DNA from 2 places in the Pseudomonas sp. GW822-FHT03F08 genome. Region 1 is predicted to be linked to the other one. Evidence: predicted binding sites of a transcription regulator. Region 1 holds the regulator's gene; the other holds the start of a gene.
The links. Region 1 encodes FliA, which starts transcription of late flagellar genes. Its sites were predicted from a motif close to CTAAAGTTTNNNNNNNNNNNGCCGNTAA; they were not measured.
Positions count from the first base shown of each region.

Region 1 (9,799 bases):
GTTCTGAAGTTGCCCAAGAGGCAGAGTTCTACGGTTCGATGGACGGTGCCAGCAAGTTCGTTCGCGGTGACGCCATCGCCGGCCTGCTGATTCTGTTCATCAACCTCATCGGCGGCATGGCCGTCGGTATCTTCCAGCACAACATGACCTTCGCTGACGCGGGCAAGGTTTACGCCTTGCTGACCATCGGTGACGGTTTAGTGGCGCAATTGCCATCACTGTTGTTATCTACAGCGGCAGCGATCATGGTGACCCGTGCTTCCGGTTCGGAAGACATGGGCAAGCAGATCAATCGCCAGATGTTCGCCTCGCCGAAAGCGCTGGCGGTGGCGGCCGGTCTGATGGCGGTCATGGGCCTGGTGCCGGGCATGCCGCACTTCTCCTTCCTGAGCATGGCGGCCCTGGCGGCTGGTGGCGCGTACCTGTTCTGGAAAAAGCAGAACGTCGCCAAGGTGCAGGCGCTGCAAGAGGTTCAGCGTCAGCAGGAGCTGCTGCCTTCGCCGGCCCGCGCCATGGAAACCAAGGAGCTGGGCTGGGACGACGTGACGCCAATCGACATGATCGGCCTGGAAGTCGGTTATCGCCTGATTCCGCTGGTGGACCGCAACCAGGGCGGGCAATTGCTGGCGCGGATCAAGGGCGTGCGCAAGAAACTCTCGCAGGATCTGGGCTTCCTGATGCCGACCGTGCACATCCGCGACAACCTCGACCTGGCGCCGAGTGCCTATCGCCTGACCCTGATGGGCGTGATCCTGGCCGAAGCCGAGATCTACCCGGATCGCGAACTGGCGATCAACCCGGGGCAGGTCTACGGCACGCTCAACGGCATTACCGCCAAAGATCCGGCTTTCGGCCTGGAGGCGGTGTGGATCGAAGTCAGCCAGCGCGCCCAGGCACAATCGCTCGGTTACACCGTGGTGGACGCCAGCACCGTGGTCGCCACGCACTTGAACCAGATTCTGTACAAGCACTCCAGTGAGCTGATCGGCCACGAAGAAGTGCAGCAACTCATGCAATTGCTGGCCAAGAGCTCGCCAAAACTGGCGGAAGAGCTGGTGCCGGGTGTGGTGTCGCTGTCGCAACTGCTCAAGGTGCTGCAAGCACTGCTGGCCGAACACGTGCCGGTGCGCGACATCCGCAGCATTGCCGAAGCCATCGCCAACAATGCCGCCAAGAGTCAAGATACCGCCGCTTTGGTGGCCGCTGTGCGGGTCGGCGTTTCTCGCGCCATCGTCCAAAGCATTGTAGGGACTGAGTCGGAGCTGCCAGTTATCACGCTGGAGCCAAGGTTGGAACAAATATTGCTCAATAGTCTGCAGAAGGCAGGACAAGGCTCGGAAGAGGGCGTTCTGCTGGAGCCAAGCATGGCCGAGAAGCTGCAGCGTTCGCTCATCGAAGCGGCGCAGCGTCAGGAAATGCAAGGTCAGCCGGTGATCCTGTTGGTAGCAGGCCCGGTTCGCGCGATGCTCTCGCGCTTTGGCCGCCTGGCAGTCCCTGGACTGCATGTGCTGGCCTACCAGGAAATTCCGGACAACAAGCAAGTGACCATCGTTGCGACAGTAGGGCCCAACGGCTGAGGTAGTGGTTTATGCAAGTTAAGCGTTTTTTCGCCGCCGATATGCGTCAGGCCATGAAGCTGGTTCGTGATGAGCTGGGCGCTGATGCCGCCATCATTGGCAACCGCCGCATTGCCGGCGGCGTCGAGCTGACGGCGGCGCTGGATTACAAACTGTCGGCGCTGGCGCCACGGGTTCCGAACATGGAACTCGAAGACGAGCTGCGCAAGACCCAGTCGCGCATCGTCACCGCCCAGGCCGAACTGAGCATGCGTGGTGAAGCCGACGGCAACACCAATCGCCAGTTGTTCTCCGGTCTGCCATTGACCGCCGGCCTGCCGCTGACGGCTGCCGAGCCTCTGACAGAACCGACTTACGCTGCTCCGGCGCGTCCAGCTCCGGCACCTGCGCCGGCTGCCGCTGGCGTTGATCCGCGTGCGCTGGATTCGATGCGTTTCGAACTCAACAGCCTGCGCGAGCTGATGGAAGTGCAGCTCGGCACTCTGGCCTGGAATCAGCTGCAAGGCAGCCGTCCGGCTCAGGCGAACCTTTATCGTCGTCTGCAACGCATCGGCTTGTCCGGCCCGTTGTCCCGCGACCTGCTGGCGCTGACCAGCGATATCGAAGAACCTCGTCAGGCCTGGCGCATGTTGCTGGCGCACCTGGCGCGGATGATCGCCACGCCGGAAGTCGAGCCGCTGGAAGAGGGCGGGATCATTGCCATGGTCGGTCCGGCCGGCATGGGCAAGACCACCACCCTGGCCAAACTGGCCGCCCGTTACGTGCTCAAGTACGGCGCGCAGAACATTGCGCTGGTGAGCATGGACAGCTTCCGCATCGGTGCTCAGGAACAGTTGAAAACCCTGGGCCGGATCCTCAATGTGTCGGTGACCCACGTCGACCCGGGCCAGTCCCTGGTGCAGGCGCTGGATCCACTGCTGCGCAAACGCGTTGTGCTGATCGATACCGCCGGCCTGCAGGCCAGCGATCCGGCACTGCGCATGCAGCTGGAAAGCCTGGCCGGTCGTGGCATTCGGTCGAAAAATTATCTGGTACTGGCAACCACCAGCCAGAAACAGGTTCTAACCGCCGCTTATCACAGTTACAAGCGTTGCGGGCTCGCCGGGTGCATCCTGACTAAACTGGATGAGACGGCCAGCCTTGGCGAAGTGCTGAGCCTGGCGATCAGTCATGAACTGCCGGTCGCCTACCTGACCGACGGCCCACGGATTCCGGATGATCTGCATCTGCCGCGCCGTCATCAATTGGTCAGCCGCGCCGTCAGCGTGCAAATGCAGGAAGAACCCAGCGAAGAAGCCATGGCTGACATGTTCGCTGATATCTACCACAGTCCCACCAAGCAGGTTGGCTGAGGTAATGAACAGTTTTTGTACCTACATCGATGGTCTGCCATGCATTGTTCCGGTTGTGAACGCGCAGCCAGTAATGTGGCCTCCGTCTATGCAAGACAAGGTAAAGAAATAACATGGGCAGCATGCATCCCGTACAGGTGATCGCGGTGACCGGCGGCAAAGGTGGCGTCGGCAAGACTAACGTGTCAGTGAACTTGTCCCTGGCGCTGGCAGAGCTTGGCCGTCGGGTCATGCTGCTGGACGCCGACCTGGGTCTGGCGAACGTCGACGTTCTGCTGGGCCTCACGCCCAAACGTACCCTGGCCGATGTGATCGAGGGCCGCTGCGAGCTGCGCGACGTGCTGTTGCAAGGCCCCGGCGGGATCCGCATCGTGCCGGCCGCTTCCGGCACGCAGAGCATGGTTCACCTGAGCCCGGCCCAGCATGCCGGTCTGATTCAGGCGTTCAGCGACATCGGCGACAATCTCGACGTACTGGTGATCGACACCGCTGCGGGTATTGGTGACTCGGTAGTCAGTTTCGTTCGCGCAGCCCAGGAAGTGTTGCTGGTGGTCTGCGACGAGCCGACCTCGATCACCGACGCCTACGCCCTGATCAAACTGCTGAACCGCGATTACGGCATGAACCGCTTCCGCGTCCTGGCCAACATGGCCCAGAGCCCGCAGGAAGGTCGCAATCTGTTCGCCAAGTTGACCAAGGTCACGGATCGCTTCCTCGACGTCGCCCTACAATACGTCGGTGCGGTGCCTTACGACGAAAGCGTGCGCAAGGCGGTGCAGAAGCAGCGTGCGGTCTATGAAGCCTTCCCGCGTTCCAAGTGCGCACTGGCGTTCAAGGCGATCGCGCAAAAGGTCGACACCTGGCCGCTGCCCGCCAATCCGCGCGGCCACCTCGAATTTTTCGTCGAGCGCCTCGTGCAGCAAACGGCAGGACCTGTGCTATGACCGCCAGCGGTATGAATTTCTACAAGAAGTCGGCACGTGACGCGCAGTACGAGCTGATCGAGCGTTACGCGCCACTGGTCAAACGCATTGCTTACCACTTGCTGGCGCGATTGCCGGCCAGTGTGCAGGTCGAAGACCTGATCCAGGCCGGGATGATCGGCCTGCTCGAAGTCTCGACCAAATACGACGCCAGCAAAGGCGCCAGTTTCGAAACGTACGCGGGCATCCGGATCCGCGGCGCCATGCTCGATGAAGTACGCAAGGGGGACTGGGCACCGCGCTCGGTTCACCGCAACACCCGTATGGTCAGCGACGCGATTCGCTCGATTGAAGCTAAAACCGGCCGTGACGCTAAAGATCACGAGGTTGCGGCCGAACTCCAATTGAGTCTCGACGATTACTACGGGATTTTGAACGACACCCTGGGCAGCCGACTGTTCAGTTTCGACGACCTGTTGCAGGACGGCGAACACGAAGGGCTGCACGAGGATGGCGCAAGTGCTCATCTTGAGCCGTCGCGCGATCTGGAAGATGAGCGCTTCCAGGCTGCGTTGGCGGACGCGATTGCCAATTTGCCGGAGCGTGAGCGACTGGTGTTGGCGCTGTACTACGACGAAGAGCTGAACCTCAAGGAAATCGGTGAAGTCCTTGGCGTCAGTGAATCGCGGGTCAGCCAGTTACACAGCCAGTGCGCGGCCCGCTTGCGGGGGCGTTTGGGGGAGTGGCGAGCGCGCTGAAGGCAGTGTGGGGACGCTGCGAACGAGGCTGGTGCGGTGGTGAACGGCACCGGTCTTGCTCTGTTGTGCTCCAGACAGTCATCGAGTGCTTTGCCGGATTGATTGAAATGGCGCGTCCAGGTGCTGGGCGCGTTTAAGACTGCTTGGAGGTCGAATTGAACAAAGACATGAAAATCCTCATCGTTGATGACTTCTCAACGATGCGGCGGATCATCAAGAACCTGTTGCGTGACCTTGGGTTCACCAACACCGTTGAAGCCGACGATGGCACCACTGCCATTCCGGTGCTCAACAGCGGCAGCATCGACTTTCTGGTGACCGACTGGAACATGCCTGGCATGACCGGTATCGACCTGCTGCGTCACGTGCGCGCCGATGAAAAACTCAAGCACCTGCCAGTGCTGATGGTGACTGCTGAAGCCAAGCGCGAGCAGATCATCGAAGCGGCCCAGGCCGGCGTTAACGGCTACGTGGTCAAACCTTTCACGGCTCAGGCGCTGAAAGAAAAAATCGAGAAGATTTTCGAACGCATCGGCTGATGACGCGCGGGGGAGCTATGGAGCATAACGAATCTTCACAGGGCGACTTCGAGTCGACTCTGAAAAAACACGCGGTCGAACTGGTCGAAAGCCTTGAAAAAGGCAGGTTCGGCGACGCTGTGCAACTGATCCATGAGCTCAATCAGACCCGTGACCGTGGCCTGTACCAGGAAGTGGGCAAGCTCACGCGCGAACTGCACAGTGCAATCGTCAACTTCCAGATCGACCCGCATATGCCGCAGGCCGAGGAAGTGTCGCAGATCACTGATGCGACCGAGCGTCTGGGCTATGTGGTCAAGCTGACTGAAGCTGCGGCCAACCGCACCATGGACCTGGTGGAAAGCGCCACGCCGGTGGTCAATGGCCTGGCTGACGAAGCCCAGGCATTGAGTGCCGACTGGGGACGTTTCATGCGCCGTGAAGTCGGGGCTGAAGAGTTCCGCGAGCTGGCGCGTCGGGTCGACGGTTTTCTGGCACGCAGCAGCGCGGACAACCGCGCGGTGTCGAGCAACCTCAACGACATTCTGCTGGCCCAGGATTACCAGGACCTCACAGGTCAGGTGATCAAGCGCGTGACCCAATTGGTCACCGAAGTCGAAAGCAATCTGCTCAAACTCGTGCTCATGGCCAGTCAGGTGGACCGCTTTGCGGGCATCGAACATGACCGTGCGGCAATGCTCGCTGAAAAAGATCCACAAAAACATCTCTCGCAGGGTGAAGGTCCGCAGATTCATGCCGATAAACGAGAAGACGTTGTGTCCGGTCAGGACGATGTGGACGATTTGCTATCCAGCCTTGGATTTTGAGTTTTTTTGGGTTTTTAGACCTGTAGGAGCACCCCATTAATGAGCTTCGGCGCCGATGAAGAGATCCTTCAGGATTTCCTGGTTGAGGCCGGCGAGATTCTTGAGCAACTGTCCGAACAACTGGTCGAGCTGGAAAGCCGTCCGGATGACGCAGATCTGCTCAACGCAATTTTTCGCGGTTTCCACACTGTAAAAGGGGGCGCCGGCTTCCTTCAGCTCAATGAGCTGGTGGAGTGCTGTCACATCGCCGAAAACGTGTTCGACATCCTGCGCAAGGGTGAACGTCGCGTAGATGCAGAACTGATGGACGTGGTGCTCGAAGCGCTGGACGCGGTGAACAGCATGTTCAGCGAAGTCCGCGATCGCAGCCCGATTACTGCCGCAACCCCGGAATTGCTGGCCGCCCTGGCGCGTCTGGCTGAACCGCAATCGGCGGATGAAGCCCCGGCTTCGCCTGTTGCCGAGATGATCGAAGAACTGGTCGTCGAAGGCGATTCGGGCGATATCACCGATAACGAATTTGAACAGTTGCTGGACTCGCTGAACGCCGTCAAGGCCGAAGCCGAAGCCCCGGCGGCTGCCGCTGCGCCTGCTTCCGATGAAGCAGCCAGTGATGAAATCACCGACGCCGAATTCGAGTCGCTGCTCGACCAGTTGCACGGCAAGGGCCAGTTCGCGGCCGACGCCGTGGCACCGACAGCCGCTGCACCTTCTGCTCCGGTGGCGGGCGACAGCTCCGACATCACCGACGACGAATTCGAAGCCTTGCTCGATCAGCTGCACGGCAAGGGCAACTTTGCCGTCGATGCGCTGGAATCGGCGATTGCGTCGGTGCCTGCATCTGCTGCTCCGGCAGCGGCTGCGGCCGGTAGCGATCTGATCAGCGACCATGAGTTCGAATCGCTGCTCGACGATCTGCATGGCAAAGGCAAGTTCACTGACGTCGCCACCGGTGCCGTCGTGACGGCCGGCAATGCTTCTGCTGTTGCAGCGCCTGCCGCCAAGGCCCCGGCCGCTGCGGCAAAACCTGCTGCAAAAGCGCCTGAGCCTAAAGCCGAACCGGCCAAGCCAGCCGCCGCTGCTGCACCGGCTCCAGCCCGTGCACCGGCGACTCCGCCACCGGAAAAACCGGCGAGCGAAGCCGAAACCACCGTTCGTGTGGACACCGCACGTCTCGACGAAATCATGAACATGGTCGGCGAGCTGGTACTGGTGCGTAACCGTCTGGTGCGCCTGGGCCTGAACAGCGGCGACGAGTCGATGCAGAAGGCCGTGTCGAACCTCGACGTGGTTACCGCCGACTTGCAGACCGCGGTAATGAAGACCCGGATGCAGCCGATCAAGAAAGTCTTCGGCCGCTTCCCGCGTCTGGTTCGCGATCTGGCGCGTCAGCTCAAGAAAGAGATCAACCTGGAACTGGTGGGCGAAGAGACCGACCTCGACAAGAACCTCGTCGAGGCACTGGCCGACCCGCTGGTCCACTTGGTGCGCAACGCGGTCGACCACGGTATCGAGTCGCCGGAAGAGCGCGAAGCCTCGGGCAAGGCCCGTGGCGGCAAGGTGATCCTGGCCGCCGAGCAGGAAGGCGACCATATCCTGCTGTCGATTTCCGACGACGGCAAAGGCATGGACCCGAACGTCCTGCGTGCCATCGCCGTGAAACGCGGTGTGATGGACAAGGATGCCGCCGATCGCCTTAGCGACACCGAGTGCTACAACCTGATTTTCGCCCCGGGTTTCTCGACCAAGACCGAGATCTCCGACGTGTCCGGCCGCGGTGTGGGCATGGACGTGGTGAAGACCAAGATTTCCCAGCTCAACGGTTCGATCAACATCTACTCGACCAAGGGCGCCGGCTCGAAAATCGTCATCAAGGTGCCGCTGACGCTCGCGATCATGCCGACCCTGATGGTGATGCTCGGCAACCAGGCGTTCGCGTTCCCGCTGGTGAACGTCAACGAAATCTTCCACCTCGACCTGTCGACCACCAACGTGGTGGACGGCCAGGAAGTGGTGATCGTGCGGGACAAGGCGCTGCCATTGTTCTACCTCAAGCGCTGGCTGGTCAGCTCCGCGGCTCACGAAGAGCAGCGTGAAGGCCATGTGGTGATCCTTTCGGTGGGCACTCAGCGGATCGGCTTCGTCGTCGATCAACTGGTCGGCCAGGAAGAAGTGGTCATCAAGCCATTGGGCAAAATGCTGCAGGGAACCCCGGGCATGTCCGGCGCCACCATTACCGGTGACGGCCGCATTGCGCTGATTCTCGATGTTCCAAGCATGCTCAAGCGTTACGCCGCACGGCGTATTTGAATCCGGGGCGGCGGGGCGACAACGTCCCGCTGCACCTAATGGAGTGTTTATGGCAGTCAAAGTCCTGGTGGTGGACGATTCGGGTTTTTTCCGCCGCCGCGTCTCGGAAATTCTTTCAGCGGATCCGAGCATCCAGGTTGTCGGTACGGCAACCAACGGTAAAGAGGCGATCGATCAGGCCCTGGCCCTCAAGCCGGACGTGATCACCATGGACTACGAGATGCCGATGATGGACGGCATCACGGCAGTGCGGCACATCATGCAGCGCTGCCCGACCCCGGTGTTGATGTTCTCCTCGCTGACCCATGAAGGCGCCCGGGTAACCCTGGATGCGCTGGATGCCGGCGCGGTGGATTTCCTGCCGAAGAATTTTGAAGACATCTCCCGCAATCCGGAGAAGGTCAAGCAACTGCTGTGCGAGAAGGTTCACAGCATCTCGCGCAGTAACCGTCGTTTCAGTGCCTACAGTGCGCCGGCGCCTGCCGCTGCACCTGCGCCTGCGCCGACTCCGGCAGCGGCGCCGTCGAGCTTTGGTAGCCACAGTGCTCCGGCTCGTCCGGCACCCGCGCCTGCACCGGCTCGCGCTCCGGCGGCCAGTACTTCGTCGGCAGCGCCGAAACGCAAAGCCTACAAACTGGTGGCTATCGGCACGTCGACTGGCGGACCGGTTGCCCTGCAACGGGTTCTGACCCAGTTGCCGGCCAACTTCCCGGCGCCGATCGTGCTGATCCAGCACATGCCGGCAGCCTTCACCAAGGCGTTCGCCGAGCGTCTGGACAAGCTCTGCCGCATCAGCGTCAAGGAAGCCGAGGATGGCGACATCCTGCGTCCGGGCCTGGCGCTGCTGGCACCCGGTGGCAAGCAGATGATGATCGACGGCCGTGGCGCGGTGAAAATCCTGCCGGGCGACGAGCGTCTGAACTACAAGCCTTGCGTGGACATCACTTTCGGTTCCGCGGCGAAGTCCTACAACGACAAAGTTCTGGCGGTCGTGTTGACCGGCATGGGCGCCGACGGCCGCGAAGGCGCACGTCTGCTCAAACAGGGTGGCAGCACGGTCTGGGCCCAGGATGAAGCCAGCTGCGTGATCTACGGCATGCCGATGGCCATCGTCAAAGCGGATCTCGCGGATGCGGTTTACGGTCTGGACGATATCGGCAAGCACATCGTCGAGGCGTGTATCTGATGGATGTTCTAAGCCTTATCGGGATCATCATGGCGTTTGTCGCCATCATCGGCGGCAACTACCTTGAAGGCGGCCACCTCGGCGCGCTGGCCAACGGTCCGGCGGCGCTGATCGTGCTGGGCGGCACCATCGGTGCCGCGCTGCTGCAATCTCCGATGAGCGCGTTCAAGCGCGCCATGCAGATCCTCGCCTGGATTTTCTTTCCGCCGCGTGTGGATCTGGCCGGCGGCATCGACCGCGTGGTCAACTGGAGCCTCACCGCCCGCAAGGAAGGCCTGCTGGGTCTGGAAGGCGTGGCGGATGCCGAGCCTGATGCCTACTCGCGCAAAGGCCTGCAACTGCTGGTCG
Region 1 is NZ_JBXANC010000013.1:124,732-134,530, forward strand. Features, by position in the region: gene flhA (flagellar biosynthesis protein FlhA) at 1-1,577, shown strand, start outside; gene flhF (flagellar biosynthesis GTPase FlhF) at 1,589-2,929, shown strand; gene fleN (flagellar synthesis regulator FleN) at 3,043-3,873, shown strand; gene fliA (RNA polymerase sigma factor FliA) at 3,870-4,610, shown strand; gene AC1RME_RS27165 (chemotaxis response regulator CheY) at 4,778-5,149, shown strand; gene AC1RME_RS27170 (protein phosphatase CheZ) at 5,167-5,955, shown strand; gene AC1RME_RS27175 (chemotaxis protein CheA) at 5,995-8,265, shown strand; gene AC1RME_RS27180 (protein-glutamate methylesterase/protein-glutamine glutaminase) at 8,315-9,451, shown strand; gene AC1RME_RS27185 (flagellar motor protein) at 9,451-9,799, shown strand, end outside.

Region 2 (9,799 bases), on a different contig from region 1:
CACGGGCCGCTTCAATCGCAGCGTTGAGTGCCAGCAGGTTGGTCTGTTCGGCAATCGAGGTGATCACGCTGACGATGCCGCCGATTTCCTGGGAGCGCTGACCGAGCGTGTTGATTACAGTCGCCGTGGTGTTCAGCGCGCCGGCAATCTGTTCCAGCGAGGACGACGCTTCTTCCATCGAGCTGCGACCGATCTGGGTTTGCTGGGCATTTTCCTGGGCCAGACGCTGAGTGTTGCCCATGTTGTCGGCAATGTTCAGCGAGGTGGCGGAGAACTCTTCAACCGCACCCGCCATGCTGGTGATCTCGCCGGACTGCTGCTCCATGCCTTCATACGCGCCGCCGGACAGACCGGACAGCGCCTGCGCACGGCTGTTGACCTCTTCCGAAGCGCGGCGGATGTGCTCGACCATCGTCGACAGCGCCTGGCTCATCTGGTTGAAGGCACGGGCCAACTGACCGATTTCATCGTTGCTCGACACGTTCAGCCGCACGCTCAGATCGCCGGCACCCAGGGCTTCCGCCTGACGCACCAGATCACCCAGTGGTTGCAGTTTGCTGCGCAGCAGCCACACCGCCGAACCGACCGCAATCAGCATCGCCAGCAGGCTGCCGATGGCCAACTGGATGCCAACGCTCCAGGTCACTTCGCGGATCTCGGATTTCGGCATGCTCGCCACCACCGACCACGGTCCACCCTCGAACGGTACGGCGATGCTGTAGAAGTCTTCGGACTTGTCGCTCCAGAACCGGCCCTTGCCCGGCGTCTTCGCCAGACCGTTGACCACCGGGACCGCTTGATCCGGCGCCTGCACGCCCGCTGGCGCAACCAGCCACTTGTTTTGTTCGTCCAGCAGCGCCAGGGAGCCGCTCTGGCCGATGCGGAAACGCTTGAGGTTATCGAACTGGGCGTTTTGCGCGTCGGTGTAATCGAAGCCGACGAACAACACCGCGATCACCTTGCCGCTGCTGTCACGCACCGGGGTGTACTGAGTCATGTAGGAGCGATCAAACAGCAGCGCACGGCCGACGTAGCCCTGCCCCGCCATCAACTTCGCATAAGCCGGGTGAGCGTGATCGAGCAAGGTGCCGATGGCGCGGGTGCCATCCTGTTTGGTCAGCGAGGTGCTGACCCGCACGAAGTCTTCGCCGCTGCGCACGAACAGCGTGGCAACGCCCGCTGTCATCTGCTTGAACTCGTCGACTTCCTTGAAGTTGTTGTTCAACACTTCGCTGCCCAGGTGCAGGCCCGGGGTCTGGGTGCCCGCCACACTGACCGGCTCGCTCGGGTGAATGCTCAGGCCCGCGCTGAAGCGCTTCTCGAACAACCCGCTCAGGCGCTGGGTGCTTTCACGCAGCGTGCCGTGGAAGGTGCTCAACTGGTCGGCGAGCAGACGTGCCTCGCTGGCCAGGTGTTCTTCACGGGTGGCGAGGTTGGCGGTGTCCAGCGAACGCAGGGCGAACACCGTACTGCCACTGATGACAACCGCCAGTATCACGGCGAGCGCGAGGCCCAGCTGCGAGGCGATCCGGGCGCGAGGTTGAGACATGGACAGCTCCTGGCCGAGTCTGCGGATCCTCCCTGATCGCGGCTCGGAAAATTCTAATAATGGGGGTGAAGCCTGGAACCGGCACGACGGTCCCACTTGCACGTATTCGGCGGTAAAGCCGAATACTTGAGTGCACAGCGGGGTTATGGCCGAAGGCCGGCATTGTGGCGGCTCGAACGTTTCAGCTCAAGCGCGTGACCGGCGGCAACACCATGGCGTGGACTTCGCCTTGCAGGAAGTCGCTGAGCCGGCGCAAACGTTCACCTCCCGGACGGGTCTTTGGCCACACCAGGTAATAATTCAGGCCACTGGCAACTGCCGTCGGCCACGGCAGACTCAAACGCCCTTGCGCGACATCCTCGGCCACCATCAGCAAATCACCCATCGACACGCCATAACCCCGGGCCGCCGCGATCATCCCCAGTTCCAGGGTATCGAACACCTGCCCGCCCTTGAGCGATACCTGATCCGACAGTCCCATGTGCTCCAGCCAACTGCGCCAGTCGCGGCGATCCGGCGTCGGGTGCAGCAATTCGGCGCTGGCCAGTCGCGCCACATCCCAGGGCTGGTCGTGCAAAAGACTCGGGGCGCCCACCGGAATCAGCTCTTCCGGAAACAGCAGGCTGGCCTCCCAGTCCGGCGGAAAATGCCCGTCGCTCAGCAGCACCGCGCAATCGAAAGGTTCGTTGTTGAAGTCCACCGAATCCACGTCCATCCAGGCACTGGTCAGTTGCACTTCATTGCCCGGCTGCAAATGGCGAAAGCGACTGAGCCGCGCCAGCAACCAGCGCATGGTCAGGGTCGACGGGGCCTTCATGCGCAGGATGTCATCTTCGGCGCGCAAGGTATTGCAGGCTCGCTCCAGCGCGGCGAACCCCTCGCGGATGCCCGGCAGCAGCAGGCGCGCCGATTCCGTCAGTTGCAAATTGCGTCCGCTGCGATGGAACAGGCGGCAGGCGAAGTGCTCTTCGAGTGTGCGGATGTGCCGGCTCACCGCACTCTGAGTGATCGACAACTCCTCGGCTGCCCGGGTGAACGAACTGTGGCGTGCCGCCGCTTCGAATGCGCGCAGGGCATACAAGGGTGGAAGGCGACGGGACATGTACAGCGCTCCAATGGCGGGATTGCGCCAACTTAGCAGAATTGCTCCTGGATGAGTTTTAATCATGCCACCCATCCTTTTTATCCCTTTGTGCAAGCCGCGCCAAACCCTGAGAATCGACGGTCTCTTGCTCCCTCTCTATACGGATGTGAACACCATGCAGCGTCCTGTGCGTACCGAACTCTGGGCCATCCTGCGGCTGGCGGGGCCGTTGATTGCCTCGCAGTTGGCACACATGCTGATGGTGCTGACCGACACCCTGATGATGGCCCGCCTCAGCCCCGAAGCGCTGGCCGGTGGCGGTCTGGGCGCCGCGAGCTATTCGTTCGTGTCGATCTTCTGCATCGGCGTGATCGCGGCGGTCGGCACCCTGGTGGCAATCCGTCAGGGCGCCGGCGATATTATCGGCGCCGCCAAACTGACCCAGGCCGGGTTGTGGCTGGCGTGGCTGATGGCGCTCGGTGCCGGGCTGCTGCTGTGGAATCTGAAACCGGTGCTGTTGCTGTTCGGCCAGACCGAGACCAACGTCAACGCGGCCGGGCAGTTTCTGATCGCGCTGCCGTTTGCCCTGCCCGGCTACCTGAGCTTCATGGCCCTGCGCGGCTTCACCAGCGCCATCGGCCGGGCGACACCGGTGATGGTCATCAGCCTCGCCGGCACCGTGGCCAACTTCCTGCTCAATTACGCGCTGATCACCGGCATGTTCGGCCTGCCGAAACTGGGGCTGACCGGTATCGGACTGGTCACGGCGATTGTCGCCAACTGCATGGCACTGGCGCTGGCGTGGCATATCCGTCGGCATCCGGCCTATGACGCTTACCCGCTGCGCGAGGGCCTGTCGCGGCCAAACCGGCAGTACCTGAAAGAACTCTGGCGCCTGGGTCTGCCGATTGGCGGCACCTACGCGGTGGAAGTCGGGTTGTTCGCTTTCGCGGCGCTGTGCATGGGCACCATGGGCAGTACCCAACTGGCGGCGCACCAGATTGCCCTGCAAATCGTCTCGGTGGCGTTCATGGTGCCAGCGGGGATGTCGTATGCGATCACCATGCGCGTCGGCCAGCATTACGGCGCCGGGCAATTGAACGATGCGCGGATGTCCGGGCGGGTCGGCATCGTCTTCGGTGCAGTGGTGATGCTGGGGTTTGCGATGGTGTTCTGGTTGCTGCCGAATCAGCTGGTCGGTTTGTTCCTCGACCATAACGACCCGGCGTTTGCCGAAGTGATTCGTCTGGCCGTGAGCCTGCTCGCCGTGGCGGCGTGGTTCGAGCTGTTCGACGGCACGCAGACCATTGCCATGGGCTGTATTCGTGGGCTGAAGGATGCCAAAACCACGTTTCTGGTCGGACTCGGTTGCTACTGGCTGATCGGCGCGCCGGCGGCGTGGCTGATGGCGTTCCATCTGCATTGGGGGCCAACTGGCGTCTGGTGGGGACTGGCGCTGGGGCTGGCCTGCGCGGCGATCAGCCTGACGCTGGCGTTCGAATGGAAAATGAAGCGGATGATTCGCCTGGAGCCTGCACCCTCGAAGCCGTTCGCCGTCGCCCAGCCTGAATAGGTGTTTCCCTGTGGGGGCAGGCTTGCTCCCACAGGGTTCTGTGGTTAAACCACGATTTCCAGCGGTGGCTGCTGACTCGCATCGAAGGTCAGGTATTCAACCAGCTCCGCCAGCGGCAACGGCTTGCTGATCAGATACCCCTGCACCTGATCGCAGCCGAACCCGCGCAGCAATTCCATCTGCTCCGGGGTTTCCACCCCTTCGGCCACCACTTCCAGGTGCAGGTTGTGCGCGAGGTTGATCATCGCGTGCACCAGTTTGCGGTTCTCTTCGCGCTGCTCCATGCCGCCGACGAAGCTCTTGTCGATCTTCAGCAAGGTGATCGGCAGGCTGTTGAGGTGCACGAACGACGAGAATCCGGTGCCAAAGTCATCCAGCGAGAAGCGCACGCCAAGGCGGCCAAGGGCGTCCATGGTCTGTTTGACCAAGTCGCTGCGGCGCATCACGGCGGTTTCGGTGAGTTCGAATTCCAGCCACTGCGCCTCGACACCGCGCTCGGCGATCAGACGACTGAGCGTCGGCAGCAACTGGCTGTCCTGGAACTGGCGGAACGACAGGTTGATCGCCATGTGCAGCGCCGGTAATCCGCGTTCGCGCAAGGCCTGCATGTCACGCAGGGCCCGGGAAATCACCCAGTAACCCAGCGGTACGATCAGACCGCTCTGCTCGGCCAGCGGCACGAATTCGCTCGGTGGCAGCAAGCCGCGCTCACTGTGACGCCAGCGCACCAGCGCTTCGAGGCCGACAATCTGGCCGTCCTGCATGTTCAGACGCGGCTGGTAATGCAGCTCCAGCTCATCGCGACGCAAGGCCCGGCGCAGCTCGCTTTCGAGGTCGGCCATGCTTCGCGCATTGCGGTTGATCCGCTCGTTGAAGATGTGAAAAGTGCAGCCTTGCGTGCTCTTGGCCTGTTGCATGGCGATGTGTGCGTGCCACATCAACGGATCGGCGCCGCCCTGGGCGCGGGCATGGGCGATACCGAGGCTGGAACCGATCAGCAGGCTTTCGCCATCGACCCAGTAAGGTTCGGCCAAGGCTTCGGTGATGCGTTCGGCCATCCATTCAGCCCGTTGCGGGGCGCGGCGGGTGTCGATCAGCAAGGCGAATTCGTCGCTGCCCAGGCGCGCCAGTTGATCGCCGGCCTCCAGCTGGCTTTTCAGCCGTGCGACGACTTGCAGGATCAGGCGGTCGCCGGCCTGATGGCCGAGGGCGTCGTTGGCGTGACGAAAGTTGTCGAGATCGAGGTGCCCGAGGGCCAGGCCTCGACCGTCGTTTTCGGCCAGCCGAGCCGTGAGCAGGGTCTGGAAACCCTGACGGTTGGCGATGCCGGTCAAGGGATCCTGTTCGGCCAGGCGTTGCAGGGTGTTTTCCAGCACGCCGCGTTCGCGCACATGGCGCAGGCAACGGCGAAGCATGCCGGCATCGAGGGCATCGAACACCAGCCAGTCACTGACGCCGTCGGGTGCGGTCGCCGGCTCGTGCTCCAGCAGCAACACCGTCGGCAGGTTGCACCGGCCGGGCGCCGGCTGCAAAGCAGGAACGGTCAACAACACCGCATGGCGGTTGTCTTCGAACAGACTGCTGACCGACTCCCAGTTCGGCGCGCTGATCAGCACCGCCGCACTCCCCAACGGAGCCAGACACTCGCGCAATAACGCTGTCCACGCTGGCTCTTCGGCCAGTAGCAGCAAACGCAAGGGTTCGACAGGCGTAGTCAAGCTGACTCCCTAGACTCTGCAATGATGTGGGCGGCGGGCATTATGCCGTTCTGCCAACCAATGACCAAATGACAACGGTTATCAAAACGTTATTTTGTGTCACGAATGAGAACATTAGCCGCAAAATCACCGCGCATCCTGCGTGAAAGTAACAAAACCGGCAAATTTGAATCGCGTGCTGCGTCACAAGTCGGAGAGAGCAGCACAAATCGCTGAGCCTGTTAAAATGCCGGCCCATTTCGTCAACGACTCCCGAATTTTCGTATGTCCCGACTCAATCCCCGGCAGCAAGAAGCCGTGAACTACGTCGGCGGCCCTCTATTGGTGCTCGCCGGTGCTGGCTCCGGCAAGACCAGCGTGATCACGCGCAAGATTGCGCACCTGATCCAGAACTGCGGCATCCGTGCCCAGTACATCGTCGCCATGACCTTCACCAACAAGGCCGCGCGCGAGATGAAGGAACGGGTCGGCACCCTGCTGCGTGCCGGCGAAGGTCGTGGCCTGACGGTCTGCACCTTCCACAACCTGGGCCTGAACATCATCCGCAAGGAACATGAACGGCTGGGCTACAAACCCGGTTTCTCGATCTTCGACGAAACCGACGTCAAGTCGCTGATGACCGACATCATGCAGAAGGAATACGCGGGCGACGACGGCGTCGACGAGATCAAGAACATAATCGGCGCCTGGAAAAACGACCTGATCCTGCCGGCCGAAGCCCTGGAAAACGCCCGCAATCCCAAGGAACAGACCGCCGCCATCGTCTACACCCACTACCAGCGCACGCTCAAGGCGTTCAACGCGGTGGACTTCGACGACCTGATCCTGCTGCCGGTGAAGCTCTTCGAAGAGCACGCCGACATCCTCGAAAAGTGGCAGAACAAGGTGCGTTACCTGCTGGTCGACGAATACCAGGACACCAACGCCAGCCAGTACCTGCTGGTGAAAATGCTCATCGGCAAGCGCAACCAGTTCACCGTGGTAGGCGACGACGACCAGTCGATCTACGCCTGGCGCGGCGCGCGGCCGGAAAACCTGATGCTGCTCAAGGACGACTATCCGTCCCTGAAAGTGGTGATGCTGGAGCAGAACTATCGCTCCACCAGCCGCATCCTGCGCTGCGCCAACGTACTGATCTCGAACAACCCGCACGAATTCGAAAAGCAGCTGTGGAGTGAGATGGGCCACGGCGACGAGATCCGCGTGATCCGCTGCCGCAACGAGGACGCCGAGGCCGAGCGCGTGGCGATGGAGATCCTCAGCCTGCACTTGCGCACCGATCGCCCGTACAGTGATTTCGCGATCCTCTATCGCGGTAACTACCAGGCCAAGCTGATCGAACTGAAACTGCAGCACCATCAGGTGCCGTACCGCTTGAGCGGCGGCAACAGCTTCTTCGGCCGCCAGGAAGTGAAAGACCTGATGGCCTACTTCCGCCTGATCGTGAACCCGGACGACGACAACGCCTTCCTGCGCGTGATCAACGTACCGCGCCGGGAAATCGGCTCGACGACCCTGGAAAAACTTGGCAACTACGCCACCGAACGCAAGATCTCGATGTACGCCGCCACCGACGAACTCGGCCTCGGCGAGCATCTGGACAGCCGCTTCACCGATCGCCTGTCGCGCTTCAAGCGCTTCATGGACAAGGTGCGCGAGCAGTGCGCCGGCGAAGACCCGATCTCCGCCCTGCGCAGCATGGTCATGGACATCGACTACGAGAACTGGCTGCGCACCAACAGCTCCAGCGACAAGGCTGCCGACTACCGGATGAGCAACGTCTGGTTCCTGATCGAAGCCTTGAAGAACACCCTGGAAAAAGACGAAGACGGCGAAATGACCGTCGAGGACGCCATCGGCAAACTCGTCCTGCGTGACATGCTGGAACGTCAGCAGGAAGAGGAAGACGGCGCCGAAGGCGTGCAGATGATGACCCTGCATGCGTCCAAGGGCCTGGAATTCCCTTACGTGTTCATCATGGGCATGGAAGAGGAAATCCTCCCGCACCGCTCCAGCATCGAAGCCGACACCATCGAAGAAGAACGCCGCCTGGCCTACGTGGGCATCACCCGCGCGCGCCAGACCCTCGCGTTCACCTTCGCCGCCAAGCGTAAACAGTACGGCGAGATCATCGACTGCGCGCCAAGCCGCTTCCTCGATGAGCTGCCGCCGGACGACCTGGCCTGGGAAGGCAACGACGACACACCGACCGAAGTCAAAGCCGTGCGGGGCAATAGCGCATTGGCTGATATACGCGCGATGTTAAAGCGCTAGAATTGACCACTTTTTACTAGACCTTCGGCGCACAAAGCGCCAAATGAGGACAGCTTCATGGAAGCATTGCACCAGAAAATCCGCGAACAAGGCATCGTGCTTTCCGACCAGGTCCTGAAGGTCGACGCCTTCCTGAACCACCAGATCGACCCGGCCCTGATGAAGCTGATCGGCGACGAATTCGCCTCGCTGTTCAAGGATTCCGGCATCACCAAGATCGTCACCATCGAAGCCTCGGGCATCGCCCCGGCGATCATGACCGGTCTGAACCTCGGCGTGCCGGTGATCTTCGCCCGCAAGCAACAGTCCCTGACCCTGACTGAAAACCTGCTGTCGGCGACCGTTTACTCGTTCACCAAGAAAACCGAAAGCACCGTGGCCATCTCCCCGCGTCACCTGACCAGCAGCGACCGCGTGCTGATCATCGACGACTTCCTGGCCAACGGTAAGGCGTCCCAGGCGCTGATCTCGATCATCAAGCAAGCCGGCGCCACCGTCGCGGGCCTGGGCATCGTGATCGAGAAGTCGTTCCAGGGCGGCCGTGCGGAGCTGGATTCGCAGGGTTACCGCGTCGAGTCGCTGGCTCGCGTGAAATCGCTGAAAGATGGCGTGGTTACTTTCATCGAGTAACCCGCAACACCGCAGGACTTCTGTGGGAGCCAGTTTGCTGGCTCCCACCGTTGTTTTGGGGGTGGACAGTTATTGCGCGGTGGCCTTCAGGCCAGTGAGCAACAACCGCTGAAACAGGTCTTCTTTCAGACCTTCCGGGTGGGTGAGCTGCATGCGCGCCAAGTGCTCCGGGTACAGCGAAGCCTCCGGCGCGTCCAGCGCTGCCTTGCCCAGCTCCAGAATCTCGGTCAGCTTGAATTTGCTCTTCAGCCAGTTCAGCGCCCGCAGCAAATCCTTCTCGACCTCATTGAAATCGCAGCCCAGCGGATATTCCGGAAACAGATTCGGATGCCGTGCGGCAATCGCCTGCAAGCGTTGCGGGGTGTTGTCGGTAAAGCGTGGATCGAGGCGGAAATCCTTCGGCAGTTTGCCGACCTTCTGTGCCTGCTCGATCAGACCCTGCTGAAAGCGCGAGTCACTGATATTGAGCAGCGCTTCAATCACCACCGCATCGGACTTACCACGCAGATCGGCGATGCCGTACTCGGTGACCACGATATCCCGCAGGTGCCGTGGAATCGTGCAGTGGCCATATTCCCAGACAATGTTCGAACTGACGTCACCGCCGGACTCGCGCCAGCTGCGCAGCAGCAGTATCGAACGCGCATCGTGCAGCGCATGGCCCTGGGCAACGAAGTTGTACTGCCCGCCGACGCCGCTGAGCACCCGGCCATCCTGTAGCTGATCGGACACCCCGGCTCCGAGCAGGGTCATGGTGAATGCGGTGTTGATGAATCGTGCATCAAGGCGCTGCAGGCGTTTGAGTTCTTCCTGACCGTACAGCTCGTTGATGTAGCTGATGCGGGTCATGTTGAATTCGAGGCGTTTGCTGTGGGGCAGCTCACGCAAGCGCTCATAGAAACTGCGCGGCCCGAGGAAGAAACCGCCGTGCACTGAAATGCCGTCGGTTTGCGCCGCCTCGTCGAGGTTGC
Region 2 is NZ_JBXANC010000001.1:437,508-447,306, forward strand. Features, by position in the region: gene AC1RME_RS02070 (methyl-accepting chemotaxis protein) at 1-1,549, opposite strand, end outside; gene AC1RME_RS02075 (LysR substrate-binding domain-containing protein) at 1,731-2,651, opposite strand; gene AC1RME_RS02080 (NorM family multidrug efflux MATE transporter) at 2,809-4,206, shown strand; gene AC1RME_RS02085 (putative bifunctional diguanylate cyclase/phosphodiesterase) at 4,251-5,924, opposite strand; gene rep (DNA helicase Rep) at 6,189-8,198, shown strand; gene AC1RME_RS02095 (xanthine phosphoribosyltransferase) at 8,256-8,828, shown strand; gene AC1RME_RS02100 (acetyl-CoA hydrolase/transferase C-terminal domain-containing protein) at 8,898-9,799, opposite strand, start outside.
Region 2: AC1RME_RS02070 (methyl-accepting chemotaxis protein) is a predicted target of FliA. The motif match lies at 1,653-1,680, and genes of this name have one in related genera.